Regions from separate parts of the Tardiphaga sp. 215_C5_N2_1 genome, predicted to be linked through region 4. Evidence: riboswitches for the same ligand, from Rfam matches in the RefSeq annotation. Region 4 holds a riboswitch; each other region holds the start of a gene.
The links. A riboswitch is a leader RNA that binds a small molecule or an ion and turns the genes downstream of it on or off. The one in region 4 is predicted to bind cobalamin.

Region 1 (5,755 bases), 3.7 Mb from region 4:
CGCAACTTCGCGGGGAATGTCGTCACGCACGAATGACCAGTTCAGAATCGTGACGGGCCCTGTCAGCATCGCCTTCATCGGCCGCTCGGTGAGCGACTGCGAGTACTGCCACCATTCGACGGTCATGGGATGCGGCCGGGACACGTCGCCGAACAGCACCGGTGGCCGCACGCAGCGGGAGCCATAGGACTGGACCCAGCCGTATTTGGTGAAGGCGAAGCCGGCGAGCTGTTCGCCAAAATACTGCACCATGTCGTTGCGCTCGAACTCGCCATGCACCAGCACGTCGAGACCGATGTTCTCCTGCCAGCGCACTGCCCTCGCCGTCTGGTTCTGCAGGAACGTCTTGTAGGCGGCATCGCTGAGCGTGCCCCTGACATGGGCCCCGCGAGCGTTTCTCACTTCCGCGGTCTGCGGAAACGAGCCGATGGTCGTGGTCGGAAATGCCGGCAGCTTGAAGCGCCGATGCTGCTCGCTCGCGCGCGTGGCAAAATCGCTGCTGCGACGACGCATAGTCGCATCAACAGAAGCGACGCGTTTGGTGACAGCAAGATCGTGGATCTTCGACGATGCGACCCGCGCGGCTGCCGCCGCATCCGACGCAGCGAGCTTTGCGGCGACATCCGCGCGACTACCAGCCAAGGCGGATCCGAGCGCCGCCAGTTCCTCCATTTTCTGGACTGAAAAGGCCAGCCAGCTTTTGACGTCCGGATCGAGCTCGGTCTCAAGGCCGAGATCGATCGGCACATGCAGCAGTGAGCAGGACGGCGCCAGCTCGACGCGATCCCGCCCCAGCAGATCGACCATGGGTTCCAACCCATCGAGGAGACTGGACAGATCGGACCGCCATATATTACGTCCATCGATCACGCCGAGCGAGAGGACCATGTCTTTGGGCGCCTTCGCAGCGACTTCATCGAACTGATCCTGCGCGCGGACCAGATCGAGATGAAGCCCGGCGACAGGGAGCGACAGGGCCAGATCGAGGTTGTCGCCAAGTTCGCCAAAGTAGGTGTTCAGCATGATCCTGAGCTGCGGGACCGCTTCGGCAAAAGCCGCATAAGTCTTTTGCAGCGCCTCCCGGGCCGGCGCGTCGAGATCGAGCACCAGACACGGCTCATCCAGTTGCACCCATTCGGCGCCTCTGTCGGCCAATTCCCCGAGCACCTCGACATAGACGGGCAGCAATCGATCGAGCAGCATCACCAGATCGAATGACGCATCCGCGCTCTTGGCCAGCTTCAGATAGGTTACAGGCCCGACCAGCACTGGTCGTGTCTGATAGCCGAGCGATCTCGCCTCCTCGTACTCCTTGATCGGTTTGCGCGACGCGAGACTGAACGTCTGATCCTGCGCCAGTTCAGGCACCATGAAGTGGTAGTTGGTATCAAACCATTTGGTCATCTCCTGTGCTGGTACGCCTTGCGACTTATCATGCGCATGAGAGCCGTGAGTGCAGGCCTCGTCATGCGCATCGCCTTGTGATCCACGCGCCATGGCAAAATAGGTCGCGAAGGAAACGTCTCCTCCCTTCCAGCCATAGACTTTGGGGATGGCGCCGACCATGACGCTGGTATCGAGCACCTGATCGTAGAAGGAGAAGTCGTTCGACGGCATGACCGTGATCCCGAGCGACTTCTGACGCGCCCAGTTTGCGGCACGCAACCCGACGCCGACATCGATCAGCGCATTCTCGTCGACTGCACCGGACCAATAGCTTTCCAGCGCCATCTTGAGCTCACGCCGCGGACCGATCCGTGGCGTTCCCAACGTAGCAACAGGAAGCAAGGACGTAGATTTGGCAGAAGACTTGGAAGAAGAAGACTTTGACACAGTAGACATGGCTTAACCCCAATGATTGGGGGCAAAAGGCCAAAGTGACACGTCTGGATTCCACGACGGCAGTCGCGGAATCGCAACCGCACCACCGGGACACCCCGCCCGAGGACGTTTATGTTGTCGAGGCAGGTCTCCTGGCTCGCGGGTCAATGCTGCTGTCCGGCCTTCCCAAAACCTTTGCAGGTCTCAGTGACTTTAATGGACAGCGGCTCACCGCTTACAGTTGCGGGGGCAGCTCCGGCCTTGGCTTAACGCCTCACCGGCTTCCCTCTTAGCTTCGGGCAAACCTTCCCGAAGAACCACGACATGTCCACATATGGGCAACATCGCGCGGCAGTCAACCGAGCTTGCGCGCGCAAGCTGCCCACTCGCAGCAGCGCGTTGAAGACTCCGGAGCTGGAGTGGGCCGTAGCCCCGAGATCAAACGCATCAAGCCCGGCACGAGGCCGGGCTTGCTTAAATGCGAACTACACTTCGTGGATTGCGCTTACGCCCCGTTGAGGAACTGCAGCGGATCGACCGGCGACGAGCCCTTGCGGATCTCGAAGTGAAGCTGCGGCGAAGTAACCTCACCGGACTGGCCGGACTTGCCGATCACCTGACCGCGCTTAATGGTCTCGCCACGCTTCACCATCAGCTCACTCGCATGGGCATATGCGGTGACGTAGCCGTTGGAGTGACGAACGAGGACCAGATTGCCGTAACCCTTCAGCTCGTTGCCGGAATAGGCAACGACGCCATCTTCGGCAGCCTTGATCGGCGTGCCTTCCGGCACGGCGACGTTGATGCCGTCGTTGGACTTACCATTGGTCTTGGCGCCATAGCCTGTGACCACGCGGCCGCGCACCGGCCAACGGAACGTCGGCAAAGCGCCGGTTGCGTCAGCGGCTTTAGTCGGCGATTCCGGCGCGGTTTCTTCAGGCGTCGTCGTGGCACTTGCCAGACGGGCCTTCTGTGCGGGCTCGGCAGAAGCAACACGGGCCACGGCAGCGGACGTGACCGCGCCAACCGGAGCGGCCGTCACGGCTGCGACGGGCGCAGCAAGCGGCGCGGCCGCGGGAGCCGCAGAAGCCGTACGCGCGCCCGGTATCGTAATCTTGGAGCCGAGCTTCAACTGGGCAGTCGGCGCCAGACCATTGGCGCGTGCGAGTTCGGCCACCGGCACGTTGTTCCGGCGCGAGATGCTCATCAGCGTATCGCCGCGATTGACAAAATGCGTGGTCGACGCGCCGACAGCAGGTTTGTTCGGAGCAGCGGCAACGGCCGGAGTTGCCGCAGCGCCCTGGCGCGGAATGATCAGCGACTGGCCGGGCGACAGCGCGCGGGGACCCTTGTAGCCATTGGCCTGCAGGATCGCAGCCGACGAGACGTTGTAGCGTTTCGCCAGACCATCGAGCGTATCGCTGGTGCCGACGATGATCGAGGTGCCGCCATCACGGGCAAGGCCGTTGGTCGCTGCAACCGAGCGCGGTGCCGTGGAGCCGGTGGTTTCGATCGGCGCACGTGCGGGCGGCGGCGTATACATACCGTTGCCGCCCCCGCTGACGGGAGCAGCCGATGCAACCGGACGGGCTGTCGGATAGGACTGCGGCGCCGAGATCGGCGGCGGCAAAGGCTGGGATTGATACTGCGGCTGCGGATTATAGGCCGGACGCTGATACTGCGGCAGTTCCTGGCGCTCGACCGGCGCACGTGGTGCCCGCTGCGGCACAGAGCCGGTGGTTTCGCCCTGCCAGCCAAAGCCACGGGACTGCCCCGAGTCAAAACTTGGATTCTGAGATAGGCGTGTCTGCATGTCGGCGCTGCAGCCCGCAAAACCGATAGACATCAGCGCCAGCACCGCGACCTGCGGAGCGCGACGCGAGTAAAGCAACTCGACAACGCTGGACATTGGTTACTCACTCATACGCAACAAACAACTGAATTGAGTAAACACCGTCTCCGTTACCAAGCCTTTAACCTTGCGACCAACACGTGACAGTCGTTCACGAACTTTTTTCAGAGTTCGCGCGCGATGCCCGGCAGCGCTGGCACAAAACGCACGTCCACCAGCTCCTTTCGCTCCAATCCATCCCCGGTTTTGCGGATCCGGACTAGGGTCTGGACGCCATTGTGAGGACCAACCGGCGCAATCAGAATACCGTCCTCCTCAAGTCGGTCGGTCAGCGCCGCGGGCACCTCCTCCACAGCGGCGGTCACGACGATCCGGTCAAACGATCCCAAATTGGCAGCCGGATTGAGGCCATCGCCGAGCATGACCTCGATATTGTGGAGGCCAAGTGCCTCCAACCGGGTCCGGGCGGCATCGGCCAGCGTGCGATAGCGCTCAATGCTGAGCACGTCGCGGACGAGCTTTGACAGGATCGCGGCCTGGTAGCCCGATCCCGTGCCGACCTCGAGCACACGGTGACCAGCATTCAATTGCAGCTGTTCGGTCATATAGGCTACCACGAAGGGCTGGCTGATGGTCTGACCGCAGGCAATGGCCAAGGCCGTATCCCGCCAGGCATGGGCGCGATCGTTCGGCTCGACGAAGCGATCACGCGGAATATCCTCCATTGCGCGCAGCACCAGCCGATCGCTGATCCCACGGCGCCGCAGACCAAGCTGAAAGGTCATCTGTTCAGGCGGCTGTCCGACGGTAATCATGGAAATGCCTCACGCAGCACAGGTTAGAAACACTCTCGATCTAGCAAAGATAGATTGATGTATTTCTGCGATCGGAACCGGGATAGCCTAACGACAACTTTTATTGTTCCGCGCGCGGAACCAGCAACATACCAGCCTGTTATGGGCGGGGCGCTGAAATCCTGATCTTGCTCTATCTGGTACCGAACACGCGACATGCGTCTTTGGGTCACGAAAATGGCAATGCGTCGAGATTGCGTTCAACCCGGGAATTTGCGATTTTGTTCAGAGGATTGGGGCAAGGAAACCGGCCATGACTGCAACGAACCCGCCGGGCGGCTCCGTCTTCCTGGTCGAAGACGAGGTCATGATCCGCATGATGGTCGCCGATATGCTCGAGGAACTCGGCTACAGCGTGGCCGCCGAAGCCGGTGACATCAACGAAGCGATCAAGCTGGCTGGTACTGCCAAGTTCGACATCGCGATCCTCGACGTCAACGTCAACGGCAAAGTGATTTCGCCGGTCGCCGAGGTGATTGCATCGCGCAACCGCCCGTTCATCTTCGCGACTGGCTACGGCGCGCAAGGCCTGCCGGAAGAATTTCGTGACCGCCCCACGCTGCAGAAGCCGTTCCAGATGGAAACGCTGGCGCAGGTGCTGTCCACGACGCTCAAGGGGGTCGCGGTCTAAGCGAGCCCCTCGCTTCTCGAAACCTCAGCCCAGCGCTTTGGTCAGCGCTTCGGAGAATACATCATCCGTGCGATCGAGACGCAGCGGCGTGACCGAGACATAGCGCGCAGCAAGGGCGGCAAGATCGGTGCCCTCCAGCGGGGCTTCCGCGGCGACGATGCGCTCGAAACCGATCCAGAAATACGGATTGTTGCGGCCATCGCGCCGCTCATCGACGCGCAAAAAGCCCTGATTGCGCTTGCCCTGCCGGGTGACAACGACACCTTTCACGTCGTCGGCCGCGCAGGCCGGGAAGTTGACGTTGATGACGGTGTTCTTCGGCACGCTCGCCTTGATGACCTTGCGCAGCACGTCCGGCCCATATTTCAACGCGGTCTCCCATTGCGGGTTGTGACGCGTTTCCATCGAGAATTCCTGGCTCAACGCCACCGACGGAATGCCGAGAATGGTGCCCTCGAGCGCACCTGCGATGGTACCGGAATAGACCACGTCCTCGGCGACGTTGCGGCCCTTGTTGACGCCGGACAATACGAGATCTGGCTGCTTGTCTTTCAGGATATGGCGCGCGCCCATGATGACGCAGTCGGTCGGCGTGCC
Region 2 (5,755 bases), 2.0 Mb from region 4:
AGTTAGATACCTATCGCAACTTCTTTAAGATTGGCCTGCCTCGGTTGTCTAAAGTTCGAGCGACTAACCGATTGTTCTGATTGGTGTATTTTCCTCGATTTACGATTGTGCAAGTGCGAAAAGGTCGGGGGTGGTATTAAGAAACCGACCTTGCATCAGCGACATCGCAGCGGCATGAGGTTGAAGAAGGTCCATTCGCCGTGGGTGAGAGGAAGGACATGACGACAGCGAGCAGGGTGTTCGAATGATCTATGTGAGCTCGCTCGGAGGCCTTGCTGCTGTGGCAGACACGCTGCCGGCCTTCGATCTGCTGACCCTTCTGTCGCCCACAACGAGTGAGCGCGACTGGAGCGGGTTGGCGCGTGAGCGGCATGTGGAGCTAACCTTTCACGATATCGTCGAAGCAACGCCGGACCTGATCGCGCCCGATGCCGACGTCGTGGATGCCATTCTTCAATTCGGCCGCGGCAGCATCGCTGACCGCCCGATGCTCATTCACTGCTGGGCCGGTATCAGCCGTTCCAGCGCCGCCGCTTACGCCATCGCCTGCGATCGCAATCCTGGCTATGAGGCGGTGATCGCCGATGAACTACGCAAGCGTTCGCCTTATGTGACGCCGAACAAATTGATGGTGCAATTGGCCGACGAACAGCTTGGCCGCGACGGCCGCATGGTCGAAGCCATCGCACGCATCGGCCGCGGCGCGGACGCTTTTGAAGGTGAGCCTTATCGATTGCCGTTGAACTGGCCTATCTGATCAGGGCTGCGGCACCGAGCAGAAAGCCGATCTCGAATAGTTGCTCGACGGCGCCGAGCACGTCGCCGGTGTAACCACCGATCAGTCGACGCGACCAGAGCGCGAGCAGTGCGGCGAGCGCTGCGCCGAGCAGAAGACCCGCAAAAAGCGATGCGACCGAGACGAGCGCAAGCGGGATTGCTGCAAGCACAACCACACCAAGTGCAAACAACGATTCCTCAAATCGCACGGGCGCCTCGGCGTAAGTGACCTTCATCGCACTGGTATCGCCGCTATAGGGCAGGCGGTTCATCACGAAGGCCGGCATGGCGCGTGCTGCGGCGTGGACGGCGAGGAGTGATGCCGCACCTGCCCAGACAGGTAATGTTGCCAGTGCCGCGATACGCAGTGCCACGCCGAGGCCGAGTGCCAGCGCCCCGTAAGTGCCGATGCGGCTGTCCTTCATGATCGCAAGGCGCTTCTCGACGGTCCAGCCCCCGCCGAAACTGTCGGCTGTGTCGGCGAGGCCGTCTTCATGCAGCGCGCTGGTCAGGGCGATGCTTGTCGTGATCGCCAGCAGGGCAGAAATCAGCGGTGACCAGAATTCGCCGGCAACGAGAAACACGATTGCGGATGCAGCACCGATGCCGGCGCCGACCATCGGAAAATACTTCATTGCACGCGCAAGCCAGTCAGCATCCTGCGCGTCGCCAGTTGCCGGTACCGGCAGCACCGTCAGGAAACGGATCGCATTCAAAAGATGCGGATCCAGCCTCATCTAGATATTTCCGGCCAGCACGTCGTCGAGGCTGGCGACGTCGGTCAGCATGCGCGCGGCGGCGCGGACCAACGGCACCGCAAGCAGCGCGCCGGTGCCTTCACCGAGCCGCAAGCCGAGATCGAGTAGCGGCTTGGCATCGAGCGCGTTCAGCACGATGTCATGGCCGCGTTCAGCCGAACGATGTGCGAAGACGCAGTAGCCGCGTGCAGCCGGGCACAGACGAACGGCGAGCAGTGCCGCGGCGCTGGAGATGAAGCCGTCGATGATCACCGGCCGCCGTTGCGAAGCTGCGCCGAGGATCGCTCCGGCCATGCCTGCGATTTCCAATCCGCCGAATTGGGCCAGCACATCCAGTGGCGCAGTTGCGTCGCTGCGCGCTGCCGCCTTCGTGATCGCCGCGCGCTTGCGCGCCATGCCGGCATCATCCTGCCCGGCGCCAACGCCGATACAATCATCCAGGGGTGCCGGTGCGAGTCGATGAACCACCAGTGCCGACGAGGCCGTGTTGCCAATTCCCATCTCGCCGAGCGCGATGATGTCTGCGCCGGCCTTGATCTCACCGACGGCGATTCTGAAGCCGCGCGTCAGCGCATCGGCCGCGTGCTCTGCCGTCATCGCTGGCTCGCGCGCGGCATTCGCCGTACCCATGCGAACCTTTGCATCGACCAGCTTCGGGTGCACCAGCAGCTCGGCGGCGACGCCGATGTCGATCACGCGGACGTCGATGTTGTTGGCCGCGGCGAAAGCATTGGCCGTGGCGCGGCCGGCCAGATAGGTCATCACCATCGCGACCGTGACCGCCGACGGATATTGCGACACGCCTTCGGCCACCAGTCCGTGATCCCCAGCGAACACCAGCAGCACGGCATTGTCACCGCGCGGTTCGCCTGGATGCCGGATCATGCCGAGTTGCAATGCCAGCTCCTCGATTCGTCCGAGCGATCCCAGCGGCTTGGCCTTGCCGTCGATGGCGGCGCGGATTCCTGCCGCGATCTGCGGGTCAACAGGCGCAATGGCGGGCGGTTGCCACAGGGGCTGGGAATGGGCGGACATAGGGTTCCTTTTCGCGGCCTAACTGACGCAAGACGACCTGCAAGGTCAACAGATCCGGGCTACAGTCCGTCGGCGCGGTTGACCCCGGCGCACCCGGCAGATAGCGTCTTTTGCGATGGTCCTTCCGCGTGGAAGGTGAATAGGGAAGCCGGTTTGAGGCCGGCGCTGCCCCCGCAACTGTAAGCGACGAGCCCGCGCCGGTGCCACTGGGAATTCTTCAGAATTCTTGGGAAGGCGGCAACAGGCTGTGACTCGCAAGCCAGGAGACCTGCCATCACGAACTGTGCTTTGGAGGCGTCGTCGGGGCGGGGTGCACCGGACGGGAGCGAACTGACGGCCATGCTGTCGGCGCGATCCAACAAAGCTCGTAGGCCCGCGAGGGCATGAACTGAGCATGTGATGGATCACGACAGCGCCGATATCTCTGGCGAACAAATTTCGGTCGAACCGCCGCGCCCCGTGCCGGCTGGTCCCGTTGTCGTGAGTGTGTGCATCAGCTGCAAGGCCGCCGAAACCGGCACGATTGTCGGGCCGGAGATGTTCGATGCGGTGAAGGCCGCGCTCGGCGATGGCGATGCCGCCGTGATGGTGCGTCCGGTGCAGTGTCTCAGCGTCTGCAAGCGGCCAGCAACCGTCGCGGTGACGAGCCCTGATGGCTACACGTTCCTGTTCGGCGATCTGCAGACCGATAGCGGCAGCGCGGCGCTGGTGTCTTTCGTGGAGTCCTATCAGAAGGCCGACTACGGCCTGGTGCCATGGCGCGAGCGCGCCGAGGTGCTGCGCAAGGGCATGGTCGCGCGCGTGCCGCCGATGCGTTGGTCGCCTGAAGATGGGCGTGCGCCGAAATGACCGCGGTCTCCACCACGTTGGTGCTGGGTGGTGCGCGGTCCGGCAAGTCAACTTTTGCCGAGAGGCTGGTCGATGGCATCGGCCTGACCAAAGTCTATCTTGCGACTGCAACGGCCGGTGACGACGAGATGCATGCCCGCATCGCGCAGCATCGCAAGCAGCGCGGCGAAGGCTGGATCACCGTGGAAGAGCCGCTGGCGCTGGTCGATGCGCTGACGCGCGAGGCGACGGTCGGCCGCGTCGTGCTGGTGGATTGCCTGACGCTATGGCTGTCGAATCTGATGTTTGCCGAGCGCGATCCGGAGATCGAGGCGAAGCGTCTGGTGCGCTTCCTCGATGTCTCGCGCTATCCGATCGTTTTCGTGTCCAACGAAGTTGGCCTCGGCCTCGTGCCTGAGACACCGCTCGGCCGCGCGTTTCGCGATGCGCAGGGCCGCCTCAACCAGATCATCGCGGCCGCCGTGCCGAATGTTGCTTTCATTTCCGCCGGGCTTCCGCTCTGGCTCAAGCGTTCCCAGGAGAATTGAATGTCCCGCGTTCCCGTCACCGTCCTCACCGGATTTCTCGGCGCCGGCAAGACCACGCTGCTGCGCTCGCTGCTGACCCAGGCCGATGGCCGCCGCATCGCCGTGATCGTCAATGAGTTCGGCGATGCCGGTTTCGATGGCGGTCTGGTCGAGGAATGCGCGGTAAAGGCCTGTGCGCCCGGCGATATCGTCGAGCTTACCAATGGCTGCATCTGCTGCACCGTCGCCGACGATTTCGTGCCGACCATGGATAAGCTGCTGTCGCGCGAGCGTCCACTCGATGCCATCGTCATCGAGACCTCCGGCCTTGCGCTGCCGCAGCCGCTGTTGAAGGCCTTTGCCTGGCCGGCGGTGAAGACTCGCGCCACTGTCGATGGCGTCGTCACTGTCGTCGACGCGCTGGCGCTCTCTGAAGGCCGCGTCACGCTGGATGAAGACGCCGTTGCCGAGCAACGCGCCAGGGACGAGGGTATCGAGCACGACGATCCCATCGAGGAAGTGTTCGAAGACCAGTTGGCTTGCGCCGATCTCGTGGTTCTCTCGAAGAGCGATCTCGTCGCCCCGGAAAAGCTCGCCGAGATCGAAGCCAAGCTCAAGGCCGTGTTGCGTCTCGGCGTGAGCATCGTGCGCTCCAAGGGCGATCTCGCGCCGTCGGTGCTGATCGGCCTCAACGCAGCCGCCGAAGACGACATGGCCGCCCGCGTCGGTCATCACGGCGAGGAAGAAGAACACGACCATGACGATTTCGACAGCATCGTCGTCAAACCGACCGCTGCGGCCAGCATCGACGCGATGCGCGCACGCATTAGCGACGCGCTTGGCCTCGATGGCGTGTTGCGCGTGAAGGGTCATGCACGCATCGCCGATAAATCTGCGCCGATCGTCGTGCAGGCCGTTGGCGCTCGCGTTGAACTCGCCTTCGCCCGGCCGGACGTGATGCAGGCCGAGCATCTGGTGGTCATCGGCCTTAAGGGATTCGACGGCGACGCCGTGCGAAAGGCACTCGCCGGGTAACGCAGGTTCACCCGCATGCATCTGAAGCTCGATACCTCCGGCAGCATTGACGACGGCGACGTCGCCCGCGATCTCGGGCAGGACACCGCCGATATCGTCGTGCTGTCGGCGGCGGACAGCGATCTGGCGGCGTTCGGCGCCGCACATGCGATGCTGCCGGGCGACTTTCCCAGCGTGCGCTTCACCAACATGCTGGCGCTCGGTCATCCCGCGTCGGTCGATCTCTATGTCGAGCGCACGCTGGCTGAGGCGAAGATCGTGGTGCTGCGCATGCTCGGCGGCATCAGCTATTGGCCCCATGGTGTGGAGAGTCTGCGCAGCGACGCGCTGAGCCGCGGTAGCAAGTTCGCCTGCCTGCCCGGCGAGATGGACTGGAATGCCGAACTGGCCGCCCGCGGCACGGTTAGCAGCGACGAAACCCATGCGTTGTGGCGCTATTGCAGCGAGGGCGGCGTCGACAACGCACAGCTGGCACTGCGCTATGCCGCGCATCTGATCGGTCACGGAGAGGAGCCGCCTGTTGCGCGGCCGATGCCTTCGGCCGGCTTCTGGCCGGGTGAACCCGCGGGGGATAACCGGCCGAATGCGATCGTGATCTTCTACCGCGCGCTGGTGGCCGGCGGCGATACGGCGGCAATCGATGCATTGCGTCGTTCGCTCGACGCGCGCGGCCTCAACGCGGCCTGTCTCTACGTCACCAGCCTGAAAGATGAGCGCTCCGCCGCATTCCTGCGCGCCGCGCTTGCGGCCTATCCGCCCGATATCATCATTAACGCGACGGCCTTCGCCACTGCG
Region 3 (5,755 bases), 980 kb from region 4:
TCGTCTTCAACCCCAGCGTCCAGGCCAGGCGATAGAGCTGGTCGAGCTTCTTGCCGGATGGATTGGCGATATAGAGATTGAGCGACTGCGCCTGATCGATCCACTTCTGCCGGCGCGACGCCGCCTCGATCAACCATGCGCTGTCGATCTCGAATGAAGTCGCATACAGCGCCTTGAGATCGTCGGGCACGCGATCGATCGATCCGACGCTGCCGTCGAAATATTTGAGGTCGGAGACCATCACCTCGTCCCACAGGCCCCTCTTTTTCAGATCGCGCACGAGGAAGGCGTTCACCACCGTGAAATCGCCCGACATGTTCGATTTCACATAGAGGTTCTGATAGGCCGGCTCGATCGACTGCGCGACGCCGCAAATGTTGGAAATCGTCGCCGTCGGCGCGATCGCCATCACGTTGGAATTGCGCATGCCGGTGGACTTCACGCGGTCACGCAGGCCGTTCCAGTCGAGCGTGGTCGAGCGATCCATCTGCACACCACCGCGGGCCTCCGCAAGGATCTCGATTGAGTCGATTGGCAGGATGCCGCGGCTCCACAGCGATCCCTCGAAGGACGGATAGCGGCCGCGCTCGGCGGCGAGATCGACCGACGCCGAGATGGAATAGAAGGCAATCGCCTCCATGCTGGTGTCGGCAAACGCCACGGCCGCATCCGATGCCATCGCGATGCCCTGCACCTGCAGCGCATCCTGGAAGCCCATCAGACCCAGACCGACCGGACGGTGCTTGAGGTTGGAACGGCGTGCTTCCGGGATGGTGTAGAAATTGATGTCGATGACATTGTCGAGCATCCGCATCGCCGTGGTCACGGTGCGCTTGAGCTGCGCATGATCCAGGCCGACTTTGCCGATGTGGTTCAGCAGATTGACCGAACCGAGATTGCAGACGGCCACTTCGTCGTCCGACGTGTTCAGCGTGATCTCCGTGCAGAGATTCGATGAATGGATCACGCCGGCATGCTGCTGCGGCGAACGCAGATTGCAGGGGTCCTTGAAGGTGATCCAGGGGTGGCCGGTCTCGAACACCATGGTCAGCATGCGGCGCCACAGGTCAGTTGCGCGCACTTTCTTGAACACGCGGATTTCTCCACGCGCGGCCTTTTCTTCGTAAGCCGCGTAACGCTCCGCGAATGGCTTGCCGTAGAGATCATGCAGTTCCGGCGTCTCGTCGGGCGAGAACAGCGTCCATTCGCCGTCGGCCTCGACGCGCTGCATGAACAGATCCGGCACCCAGTTGGCAGTGTTCATATCGTGCGTGCGGCGGCGGTCGTCGCCGGTGTTCTTGCGGAGATCGAGAAATTCCTCGATGTCGATGTGCCAGGTCTCGAGATAGGCGCAGACCGCGCCCTTGCGCTTGCCGCCCTGGTTGACGGCGATGGCCGTATCGTTGGCGACCTTGAGGAATGGCACCACGCCCTGGCTCTCGCCATTGGTACCCTTGATATGCGCGCCGAGACCGCGCACGCGCGTCCAGTCATTGCCGAGACCGCCGGAATATTTCGCCAGCAGTGCGTTGTCCTTCACCGACTTAAAGATGCCGTCGAGATCGTCGGCCACCGTCGTGAGGAAGCAGGACGACAGCTGCGGCCGCAGCGTGCCGGAATTGAACAGCGTCGGCGTCGAGGCCATGAAGTCGAACGACGACAGCAGGTTGTAGAATTCGATCGCGCGGGCTTCGCGGTCGATCTCGCGCAGCGCGAGGCCCATGGCAACGCGCATGAAGAACGCCTGCGGCAGTTCGATCCGATTGCCCTGCACATGCAGGAAGTACCGGTCATAGAGCGTTTGCAGGCCCAGGAACTGAAACTGGAGATCACCCTCCGGCTTCAGCGCTGCCGAGATTCGCTTGAGATCGAAGCGCGCGAGTTCGGGATCGAGCAGCTCGGCCGCAATGCCGGTCTTGATATAGGCGCCGAAATATTCGGCGTAACGCGTGGTCATGTCGGCCTGCGACGCGTGGGTCGGCGTGCCCCCGACAAAGGACAGGACTTCGGTACGCAGTTTGTCGAGGAGCAGGCGGGCGCTGACAAAGGTGTAGTTCGGCTCCTGTTCCACCAACGTGCGCGCGGCCATGATGCCGGCCAGTGCCAGCTCATCCAGCGTGATGCCGTCATAGAGATTGCGGCGCGTTTCCTCCAGCACGGGCGCGGCATCGACGCCGTCCAGGCCGGCGCAGGCCTCGTTGACGATCAGCGCCAGACGCGCCGAATCGAGCGGCGCACGGGTGCCATTGGCGAGCGTGACATGCAGCACCGGTGCGCTGGAGACGAGCGCCGGCTTCGCGGCCAGTTCCTCGGCGCGGGTGCGAGCGCGCTCCTCGCGGTACAGCACATAGGCGCGGGCCACCTTGTGGTGCTCGCTGCGCATCAGCGCTAGCTCGACCTGATCCTGGACGTCCTCGATATGGAAGGTGCGCCCCTCACCGACGCGGCGCGTCAGTGCGGCCACGACTTCGCCGGTCAGCTGTTCCACCGCCTCATGGACGCGGCGCGAGGCCGCTGCCGTGTGGCCCTCGACCGCGAGGAAAGCCTTGGTCATGGCCACGGAAATCTTGCTGCCGTCGAACGGCGACACCGTGCCGTTGCGTCGGATGATCTGCATCGAGGGTTCGCGCGCAGGCGCAGCGAGCGTTTCCGGCGACAGTTGAATCAGCGGCGCATGAGCCGCATCGCGTCCGTTGGACAAAGCGGAAGAGGAAGTAGGCATCGGCAAGACCCCGTGTGATGCATCAAGTAATGGGGGCTGGGGCCGAAAGGACGCTGCAAAATACACGGCGGAGATCCGCCGGCATTGCCTGCAAGCGACCGCTGGGACACCCCGCCCATGGACGTTCTGGTGTCGCGGCAGGTCTCCTGGCTCGCAGGTCAATGTCTGTTTCAGCCTTCCCGATGCTTGCGCATCAGTGACTTCAATCGAAACAGACTCACTGCTTACAGTTGCGGGGGCAGCGCCGGAATATGACGCAAAACAGCGTCTTTACCGGCTTCCCTCTTAGCCACCAAGTCTTGCGACAGGGCGGACCGTGACATCTACATTTGGTGTGACCCGCGGTGAAGTGTCAAGCGGGCATTGAAGCCGAACGCAACAAATTCGGTAGGGCTGTTGGTTCAGTGGACAACCGCTTGTGTGGCGGAAACCGCGGGATCGTTGGCGGTTTCTGAACGATGCGATTCGTTGCCGCCGAGCACCGCGAAGCGCAGAACATCGTGATCAACCGATGGAGGATGCGATGCGCGACCTGATGACGACCACTGAAAGGATCAACTTCAACGCTTTCGTAGAGCGAGCGGGTGCGCTCACGGCGTTCGAGACGACGGAGCAGATCGCCCGGCGCGCCTCGACGAAATGCTGAACGAAGCGCTGATGGACAGCTTTCCTGCGAGCGATCCGATTTCTTCGCTGCAACTCGCCTGAGCGGATCAGACCGTGCGAAAGCTGGCCCGATAGTGGCTGGGTGTCAGGCCCAGCCGCCGCACGAAGACCTGACGCATATGTTCGGCGGTGGTGAAACCGGATTCATAAGCCACCACCTTCAGCGGCAGATCGCTGCCTTCGAGGCGGTTGCGTGCCGTGTCGATCCGGGCGCCCTCCACAAAATCTGCCGGCGTCATTTTGGTCTCGAGCTTGAACACCCGCGCGAAGGTGCGCGCGCTCATGCCCGCCACATCGGCCAGTTCATCCACGCTGTGCGCGTCACGCAGATGCGCCATGACATGGGCATGGACTCGCGCAATCGGTGAATCCGGCTCGGCCGGCGGTACCAGATAGGGACTGAATTGCGACTGGCCACCCTGGCGCTGCGCCACCACAACCAGACGCTTGGCTACGGCCAGGGCGACATCCGCGCCATGATCTTCCTGGACCAGCGCGAGACCCAAATCGATCCCTGCGGTGACACCGGCCGACGTCACCAGCGCGCCATCGCGGCTATAGATGCGATCGAACTCCACATGTGCCTTGGGGAAACGCAACGCCAATAGCGGCGCATTCTGCCAGTGCGTCGTCACCGTCTTGTCGTCAAGCAGGCCGGCATGACCAAGCGCAAATGCCCCGGTGCACACCGAACCGTAACGCCCCGCCTGGAGCGCCGTATTGGCCAGCCACTCTGTAAGCTGCGGGTCGGCCTCTGCCGTCGGCAGGCCAGGCCCGCCGGCCACCAGCACCAAATCCCAGGGTTTGTTCGCATCACTGAACGCCAGATCGGCGGATATCCGCAAACCGTTCGATGCACGTAGCGGCGCGCAGTCTGCAGCGACAAGTGTGATGTCGTAGCCGTCGCCCGGCGCGACGAAGCCATTGGCCTCCATGAACACATCAAGCGGACCGGCTACGTCCAGCGACTGGACGCCCGGAAAGATCGCAAGAGCAACAGTCTTCATGGTGATGCTTCATTCCATCGATGGCAGTGAACCCAAGCGTTACGGAACAGATAGTCGCCTTCCGGCAGGAAATCACGGGCGAATGGCAGCTTTGCAGGGCGCGGCGTGATTGCGAGGACACCGCCCGCCGGCGACAACGGACGCATCACAACAACCCTGCAAGGAGCATCCCATGAGCAAAACGATTGCCGGCATCAAAGTGCCCGACAGCGCCCTCGCCCGTCAGGTCGATCAGCTTGTGCGCGACACCGAAAGCGATCTTCTGTATCATCATTCCAATCGGGTTTTCCTGTTCGGCGCACTCGCCGGGCAGCGCAAGGGTCTCAAGGTCGATTCCGAGTTACTTTATGTCGGCGCGATGTTTCACGACATGGGTCTGCAGGCGCCCTATGCGAGTGAGGAGGAGCGCTTCGAGGTCGATGGCGCGAATGCTGCCGCGGACTTTCTGCGCAGCCACAGTATCGATGAGCGCGACATCGACGATGTCTGGGACGCCATCGCGCTTCACACGACACCGGGCATTCCCAAGCACAAGCGGCCCGTGGTGGCGCTCGTGACAGCGGGTGTCGAGATGGATGTGTTGGGTCTTGAGTACGAGGCCTTCACCGCACATCAGCGCCATGAAGTCTGCGCGTGCCATCCACGTGGCCATGACTTCAAGAACGGGATCATCGATGCGTTCGCTGCGGGGACGATCCACAAGCCGGACACGACCTTTGGCAACGTGAAGGCTGACGTGCTGGCGCTCCGCGACCCCACCTACAAGCGCGGGAATTTCTGCAGCATCATCCTGAACTCCGCGTGGGGCGAATAGACTCCCGCACGCGCATGGCGATCAACGCTGCCACCAGCAGCGTTGCGCCAAAACCCGTGGGGGCGCCCAGGAATGGATAGACGATCAGCAGCACAGCTGCGAGGCCGAGCACGGGCAGTTCGTGACCGCGAAAGCCTTCGGCGAGACCGATACGGGCGATGAAGCCGATGGCAATCGCAAGCACCATCACGTCGTACAGGAAAAGGTAGGGCGTCGTGAGCAAGGCGCCGACTGCCAGCGCAGCGGCTTTCAGTTCATAGCGCACGCTGCTGCGCCACAACGGCACCAGCACCGCTACGACGGCACCAATCATGATCCACTGGAACGTCCAGGCCAGCGGCTCGCTGCCGTCGAAATAGCGCACCAGTGCAAAGATGCTCTGCATCTTGCCCCATGGCGCGCGGCCTTCGGTGAGGAAGGCCTGCGAGAACATCGGCATCCAGTGAATAAACGCCTGCCAGCTCTCGGTGCCGAAAGCGAGCCACGACACCGCGGCCAGCAGCACGGTGGTGATGCCTGCGCTGACAAACGCCTTCCATTGCGACG
Region 4 (5,755 bases):
ATCGCGAAGAAGAGGCAGGTGACGATACCGACCCAGCGGTGGCCGATATACAGCCACCGCCGGAGAGTGCGTGTCAGCTTGCGCGACAAGCTCAGAACTTCACATTGACGGCGAGCTGAGCCGTGCGCGGCATACCGAGCATCCACTGATTGTCGCTGTAGCTCGACGTCGCATAGATCTTGTCGAACAGGTTGTAGACGCGCAGTGACACCGTGGTGTTGACGTCCGGCTTCCACTGCAGGCCCGCATTGACCAGTGTGTAGCTCGGCATCTCCAGCGTGTTTGCATTGTCTGCATACGTTTTGCCGACGATCTGGAAGCCGGCATTGGCCGACCAGTTCGCCGCAAAGGCCCAGGTTGCCCAGACGTTGGTGACGTTCTGCGGCACGTTGAACGGCACGTTGCCGGCGTAGTTCACAGCGATGCCGCCCACGTTCTGGATGAAATCGTCATATTTCGCGCGCACGAACGCGGTGTTGGCGTCGACGCGCCAGCCATAATCGAGCGCGACGCCGATCGAGGCCTCGATGCCACGCGAAGACTGCTGGCCCACCTGCACGACCCGTGTCAGTGTCGGGTCAGTTCGGTCCGGCGTCAGCAGGTTGTTCTTGACGATCTGATAGCCCGCCAGCGTCCACTCGCCACGGCCGCCCCAGAACGACTGCTTGACGCCGATCTCCACCTGTTTGCCGGTGGCCAGATCGAATTTGGCGTTGGCGTTGCTCGCCGTGATTAGGCCGCCCACAGGATCGGCTGCGACCGAATACTGGCCGTAAAAGGCCAGATCCTTGATCGGTGTGTAGACCACACCGGCGCGCCAACTGGTCGAAGAATAGTCCCGGCTGTAGCTGTTGGCGGCATTGCGAACGTCGGTCCGCTCGACGGTCGGTTGGTCCTGGCGAACGCCGGCGATCAAGGACAGTTGCTCGGTGACCGACAACCGGTTCTCGGCGAACACCGCGTACTGGTTGGTCACGCTGGAGAAGTCCGACGTGAGCGGATCGGGACTGAAGTACAGGCCAGGATTGAAATTGATGGCGTCGACCGACGACGATCCACCATAGGGCGAGTTGGTCGAGCGCTTGAAATCTATGCGGTTGACGTCGAAACCGGCGACGAATTCGTTGGCCATCCCGAGCACATGGCCCTTGAACGTGGCGTCGAAGCGGTCGCCGATCTGTTGCTGGTCGTGGAAGATTTCCAGATAGGTGCTGCGGTCGATCAGGCCGGTGGCCGGATTGAACGCATAATTTTCGAGCTCTTTCCAGTGCCGCTTGCTGTACAGGTAGTACAACGTGTTGCGGATCGAGATGCCGTCGGCCACTTGCCACTCGGTCTTCACCTGATTCCAGCTATCCTGCCAGCGGATGGTGCTGTCGCCTACATTGTAGTTCTTGAAGCGCAGCGCCGGATCGAACTGGCCGTTGATCAACGGCGTGCCGAAATAGCGCATCGGCTGGCGATCGCCGTAGTCGGTCGAGATCGTCCAGACCACGTCTTCGGTCTGCTTGACCTGCACGGCAGCATGCAGCGCTATGTTCGAGCTGTTGCCGCGGTCGACCCAGCCGTCCGACATGTTGCCGGTGGCGGTGATGCGATAGGCGACGTCCTTGTTGATCGGGCCGCCGCTGTCCACGGCGATGCGGCGTTCCATGTTGCTGTCGAGCGATATCTCGGCCTGATTGCGCGGAATCCATGATGGCATCTTCGAGATGATGTTGATCGCGCCGCCGACCGCGCCTTCGCCGAACATCACGGAGGCCGGACCGCGCAGCACCTCGATACGCTCGGTGGACCAGGTGTCGAACGGAAAGTTCACGGTGCCCGCGCCGACATAGAGCCGCGTGCCATCGAGCAGTATCTTCACCGAATCCGTGCCGGAGAAGCCGCGGGTGCTGTAGGCGACGCCGCCATTGCCGGGATCTCCGATGGCGGTGATGCCGGTGGCGTTCTGCGTCACCGCGTCGAGCACGTTCTGCTGGCCGCGCTCGGCCATGGTTTCTGCCGAGATCACCTCTACGCTGGCCGGCGTCTGCAGGCGCGTCAGGCCGAGGCGGCTGCCGGTGGATGTGGTGCCCGTGAGGTTGAGCGTCGGCGCTGCGAAGACGGGGCCTGTCGGAGTGGCAACCGGCGCGCCGGTATTGGCGGCGACATTGCGCTGCTGCCGCGAGCGCGCAGCGCGCGATGCATTGCCGTTCGTGGCGCGGCGTGCGCGCTGAGGCGTCGCTGACGGCTGAACGACAACAGGATCGAGCGTCTGGCTCGACTGTGAGGTTTGCGACCAGCTTTCGCTCGGACACAACAAGCAGGAGAGAGCAACAGAATAAAGAAAGGGAGTATGTCGCTTCAATGCGACGGGAGAAACGGAGGTCATGAACAGGACTCGCGGTTACGTGGCACGTCACCGCAAACCAAGTCGCCCCGCCGCTTTCAAACAGGCAGTGTGACTTCCACCAGGACACCCCGCCCAATGTGCTCGCGTGTGACCACGACTGGCGGCAGGTCTCCTGGCTCGCGGGTCACTGCCTGTCGCCGCCTTCCCAGGTGAACACCCAGTGGCTCTTGGCGCAGGCTCGCCGCTTACAGTTGCGGGGGCAGCCGCGGAATCGGGGGATCCCCCTCACCGCATTCCCTTTTGATCCCCGAAGGGAACCGTCGCATTCACGTTAAGGTGAAATTTCCAAATGTGTCAATCAAGCTGCCAGTCATTCGCAGCTTGCTTTGGCGGGTGTTGATATTGCGCATCACCTGTCATCGCAGCGTCAAGCGATCTGCCTAGAGCCACTGGTGCCAGAGCCAGGATCAGGAGTTCGCCATGGCGTTACGTATTTCCCGCCGTCGTTTTCTCACGCACTCAGCTGCAGCAGGCGCAAGCTTCCTGGCCATGCCCTCTCTCAGTCGCGCCGCGGATCGCCCGGCCGTGTCGCATGGCGTGCAGTCCGGCGATGTCGGGACGAGCAGCGGCATGATCTGGTCGCGCGCCGATCGCCCGGCGCAGATGATGGTGGAAGTCGCCACCACCGAATCCTTCAGCAATGCGCGGTTGTTGCCCGTCGTCACGGCGCTGCCCGAAACCGATTTCACGGCCAAGCTGCTGCTCGACAATCTGCCGGCCGGGCAGGACATCTTCTACCGCGTCAAATTCCGCGATCTCTCGCATACCGACATCGTTGGCGAGCCGGTCATCGGCCGCTTCCGCACCGCGCCGGCGGATCGCCGCGATGTGTCTTTCGTCTGGGGCGGCGATGTCGCAGGCCAAGGCTGGGGCATCAACGCCGAGGATGGCGGCATGGTCACCTATGCGACCATGCGCAAGCATAATCCGGATTTCCTGATCCATTCCGGCGATACGATCTATGCCGACGGCCCGATCCTGCCTGAAGCAAAATTGTCGGATGGCACGATCTGGAAGAACACCATCACGGTGCCGGAGAAGGCGAAGGTCGCCGAGACGCTCGATGAATTCCGCGCCGCGCACAAATACAATCTGCTCGACGACAATGTCCGCGCCTTCAATGCGCAGGTGCCGATCTTCGGCCAGTGGGACGATCACGAGGTCACCAACAACTGGTCGCTCTCGAAACAGTTACCGGCATCCTACAAGGAGCGCGACATCACGCTGCTGGCTGCGCGCGGCGCCCGTGCCTTTCACGAGATGTATCCGATCTCGGTCAGTCCGGCCGAACCGGGCCGCGTCTATCGCACGCTCAATTACGGCCCGCATCTCGACGTCTTCATGCTGGACGAGCGCAGCTATCGCGGGCCCAACGGCCCGAACCTGCAGGAGAGCTATGGTCCCGATGCGTATTTCATCGGCCCGGAGCAGATGGCCTGGCTGAAGCGCGCATTGATGGCCTCGAAGGCGACCTGGAAGGTCATCGCCTCGGATATGCCGATCGGCCTCGTCGTCTATGACAACGCTGCCGACAAAACCGGGTCTGAGGCCATCGCACAGGGCGACGGGCCAGTGCGGGGCCGCGAGCTGGAAATCGCCGACATCCTGCGCTTCATCAAATCGGCCGGTATCCGCAACACAGTCTGGCTGACCGCCGACGTGCATTACACGGCGGCGCATTACTACAATCCGGAAAAGGCGCAGTTTCAGGATTTCGAGCCGTTCTGGGAGTTCGTTTCGGGCCCGTTTTACGCCGGAACTTTCGGGCCGGCGGCGCTCGACAATACCTTCGGTCCCGAGGTCCGTTTCGTGAAGGCGCCGGGGCCCGATAAGCAGAATTTGCCCCCGTCGGCCGGCATGCAGTTCTTCGGTCACGTCAAAATCGACGGCCAAAGCGGCCAAATGACCGTTACCTTGCGGGATCGGGCCGATATGGCCCTTTGGGCCACGGTTCTGGACCCGAAATTGGGCTAACCATTTGGCAGATTCGCATTGTTTTTCGGCGATTTCCCCCTATATTGCGCCGCAACGCGTCCGAGTACCCGGCCCCTTCTGGCCGGGTTTGCTTTTGGAGGGATTGCCCCAGCGCGTTTTCAGACGAGGCAGTTATCGAACGCGCTCGAGCGCAAGGCATAAGCCTTTTGTTGTCGAGCATGTCTTGTTGAACCCGCTCAAGGGCACCCAGACCGTAACCAGAAGAAGACCTATGAACCTTCGCAACATTGCTATCATCGCCCACGTTGACCACGGCAAAACCACTCTCGTGGACAAGCTGCTGCAGCAGTCGGGCACGTATCGCGACAATCAGCGCGTCCAGGAACGCGCGATGGATTCGAACGACATCGAAAAAGAGCGCGGCATCACCATTCTCGCCAAGTGCACCTCGGTGCTGTGGGATGAAGTCCAGATCAACATCGTCGACACCCCGGGCCACGCTGACTTCGGCGGCGAAGTCGAACGCATCCTGTCGATGGTCGATGGCGTGATTGTGCTCGTCGACGCCGCTGAAGGCCCGATGCCGCAGACCAAGTTCGTGGTCGGCAAGGCGCTGAAGCTCGGCCTCAAGCCGATCGTCGCGATCAACAAGGTCGACCGTCAGGACGCCCGCATCACCGAAGTCGTCAACGAAGTGTTCGACCTGTTCGCAGCGCTCGACGCCACCGACGACCAGCTCGATTTCCCGATTCTGTACGGATCGGGCCGCAACGGCTGGATGGCCGACAGCCCGGACGCGTCGCATGATGTCGGCATGAAGCCGCTGTTCGATCTCGTCATCAAGCATGTCGCGCCGCCGGTGGTTGAAGAAGGTGCGTTCCGCATGCTCGGAACCATCTTGGAAGCCAACCCCTATCTCGGTCGCATCATCACCGGTCGCATCTCGGCCGGTTCGGTGAAGCCGAACCAGGCCGTCAAGGTGCTGTCGCGTGACGGTAAGGTCGTCGAAACCGGCCGTATCACCAAGATCCTGGCCTTCCGCGGCCTCGAGCGCCAGCCGGTGGAACTCGCCGAAGCCGGCGACATCGTTGCCATCGCCGGCCTGCCCAAGGGCACGGTCGCCGATACCTTCTGCGATCCGTCGGTTGAAATTCCAATCCAGGCGCAGCCGATCGATCCGCCGACCGTGTCGATGTCCTTCATCGTCAACAACTCGCCGCTCGCCGGCACCGAGGGCGACAAGGTCACCAGCCGCCTGATCCGCGACCGCCTGCTGCGCGAAGCCGAAGGCAATGTCGCGCTCAAGGTTGTCGAATCCGCCGATCGCGACGCGATGGAAGTGTCGGGCCGCGGCGAATTGCAGCTCGCGATCCTGATCGAGAACATGCGCCGCGAAGGCTTCGAACTGTCGGTGTCGCGTCCGCG

Region 1: it holds a riboswitch for cobalamin, as region 4 does, so the genes downstream of both, metE (5-methyltetrahydropteroyltriglutamate--homocysteine S-methyltransferase) here and AB7828_RS22310 (TonB-dependent receptor) in region 4, are expected to answer to the same signal.
Region 2: it holds a riboswitch for cobalamin, as region 4 does, so the genes downstream of both, AB7828_RS12660 (DUF1636 family protein) here and AB7828_RS22310 (TonB-dependent receptor) in region 4, are expected to answer to the same signal.
Region 3: it holds a riboswitch for cobalamin, as region 4 does, so the genes downstream of both, AB7828_RS26895 (ribonucleoside-diphosphate reductase subunit alpha) here and AB7828_RS22310 (TonB-dependent receptor) in region 4, are expected to answer to the same signal.

The regions. Positions count from the first base shown of each region.
Region 1 is NZ_CP197240.1:1,003,363-1,009,117, reverse strand. It holds gene metE (5-methyltetrahydropteroyltriglutamate--homocysteine S-methyltransferase) at 1-1,842, opposite strand, end outside; cobalamin riboswitch at 1,947-2,158, opposite strand; gene AB7828_RS04675 (M23 family metallopeptidase) at 2,327-3,730, opposite strand; gene AB7828_RS04670 (protein-L-isoaspartate(D-aspartate) O-methyltransferase) at 3,838-4,488, opposite strand; gene AB7828_RS04665 (response regulator) at 4,781-5,158, shown strand; gene surE (5'/3'-nucleotidase SurE) at 5,183-5,755, opposite strand, start outside.
Region 2 is NZ_CP197240.1:2,641,157-2,646,911, reverse strand. It holds gene AB7828_RS12675 (tyrosine phosphatase family protein) at 245-757, shown strand; gene cobS (adenosylcobinamide-GDP ribazoletransferase) at 750-1,514, opposite strand; gene cobT (nicotinate-nucleotide--dimethylbenzimidazole phosphoribosyltransferase) at 1,515-2,570, opposite strand; cobalamin riboswitch at 2,670-2,860, shown strand; gene AB7828_RS12660 (DUF1636 family protein) at 2,970-3,419, shown strand; gene cobU (bifunctional adenosylcobinamide kinase/adenosylcobinamide-phosphate guanylyltransferase) at 3,416-3,946, shown strand; gene cobW (cobalamin biosynthesis protein CobW) at 3,947-4,960, shown strand; gene cobN (cobaltochelatase subunit CobN) at 4,976-5,755, shown strand, end outside.
Region 3 is NZ_CP197240.1:5,661,428-5,667,182, reverse strand. It holds gene AB7828_RS26895 (ribonucleoside-diphosphate reductase subunit alpha) at 1-2,722, opposite strand, end outside; cobalamin riboswitch at 2,842-3,056, opposite strand; gene AB7828_RS26890 (hypothetical protein) at 3,246-3,368, shown strand; gene AB7828_RS26885 (GlxA family transcriptional regulator) at 3,436-4,395, opposite strand; gene AB7828_RS26880 (HD domain-containing protein) at 4,568-5,209, shown strand; gene AB7828_RS26875 (glycosyltransferase family 87 protein) at 5,181-5,755, opposite strand, start outside.
Region 4 is NZ_CP197240.1:4,677,370-4,683,124, forward strand. It holds gene AB7828_RS22305 (PepSY domain-containing protein) at 1-89, opposite strand, end outside; gene AB7828_RS22310 (TonB-dependent receptor) at 92-2,374, opposite strand; cobalamin riboswitch at 2,481-2,672, opposite strand; gene AB7828_RS22315 (alkaline phosphatase D family protein) at 2,816-4,369, shown strand; gene typA (translational GTPase TypA) at 4,602-5,755, shown strand, end outside.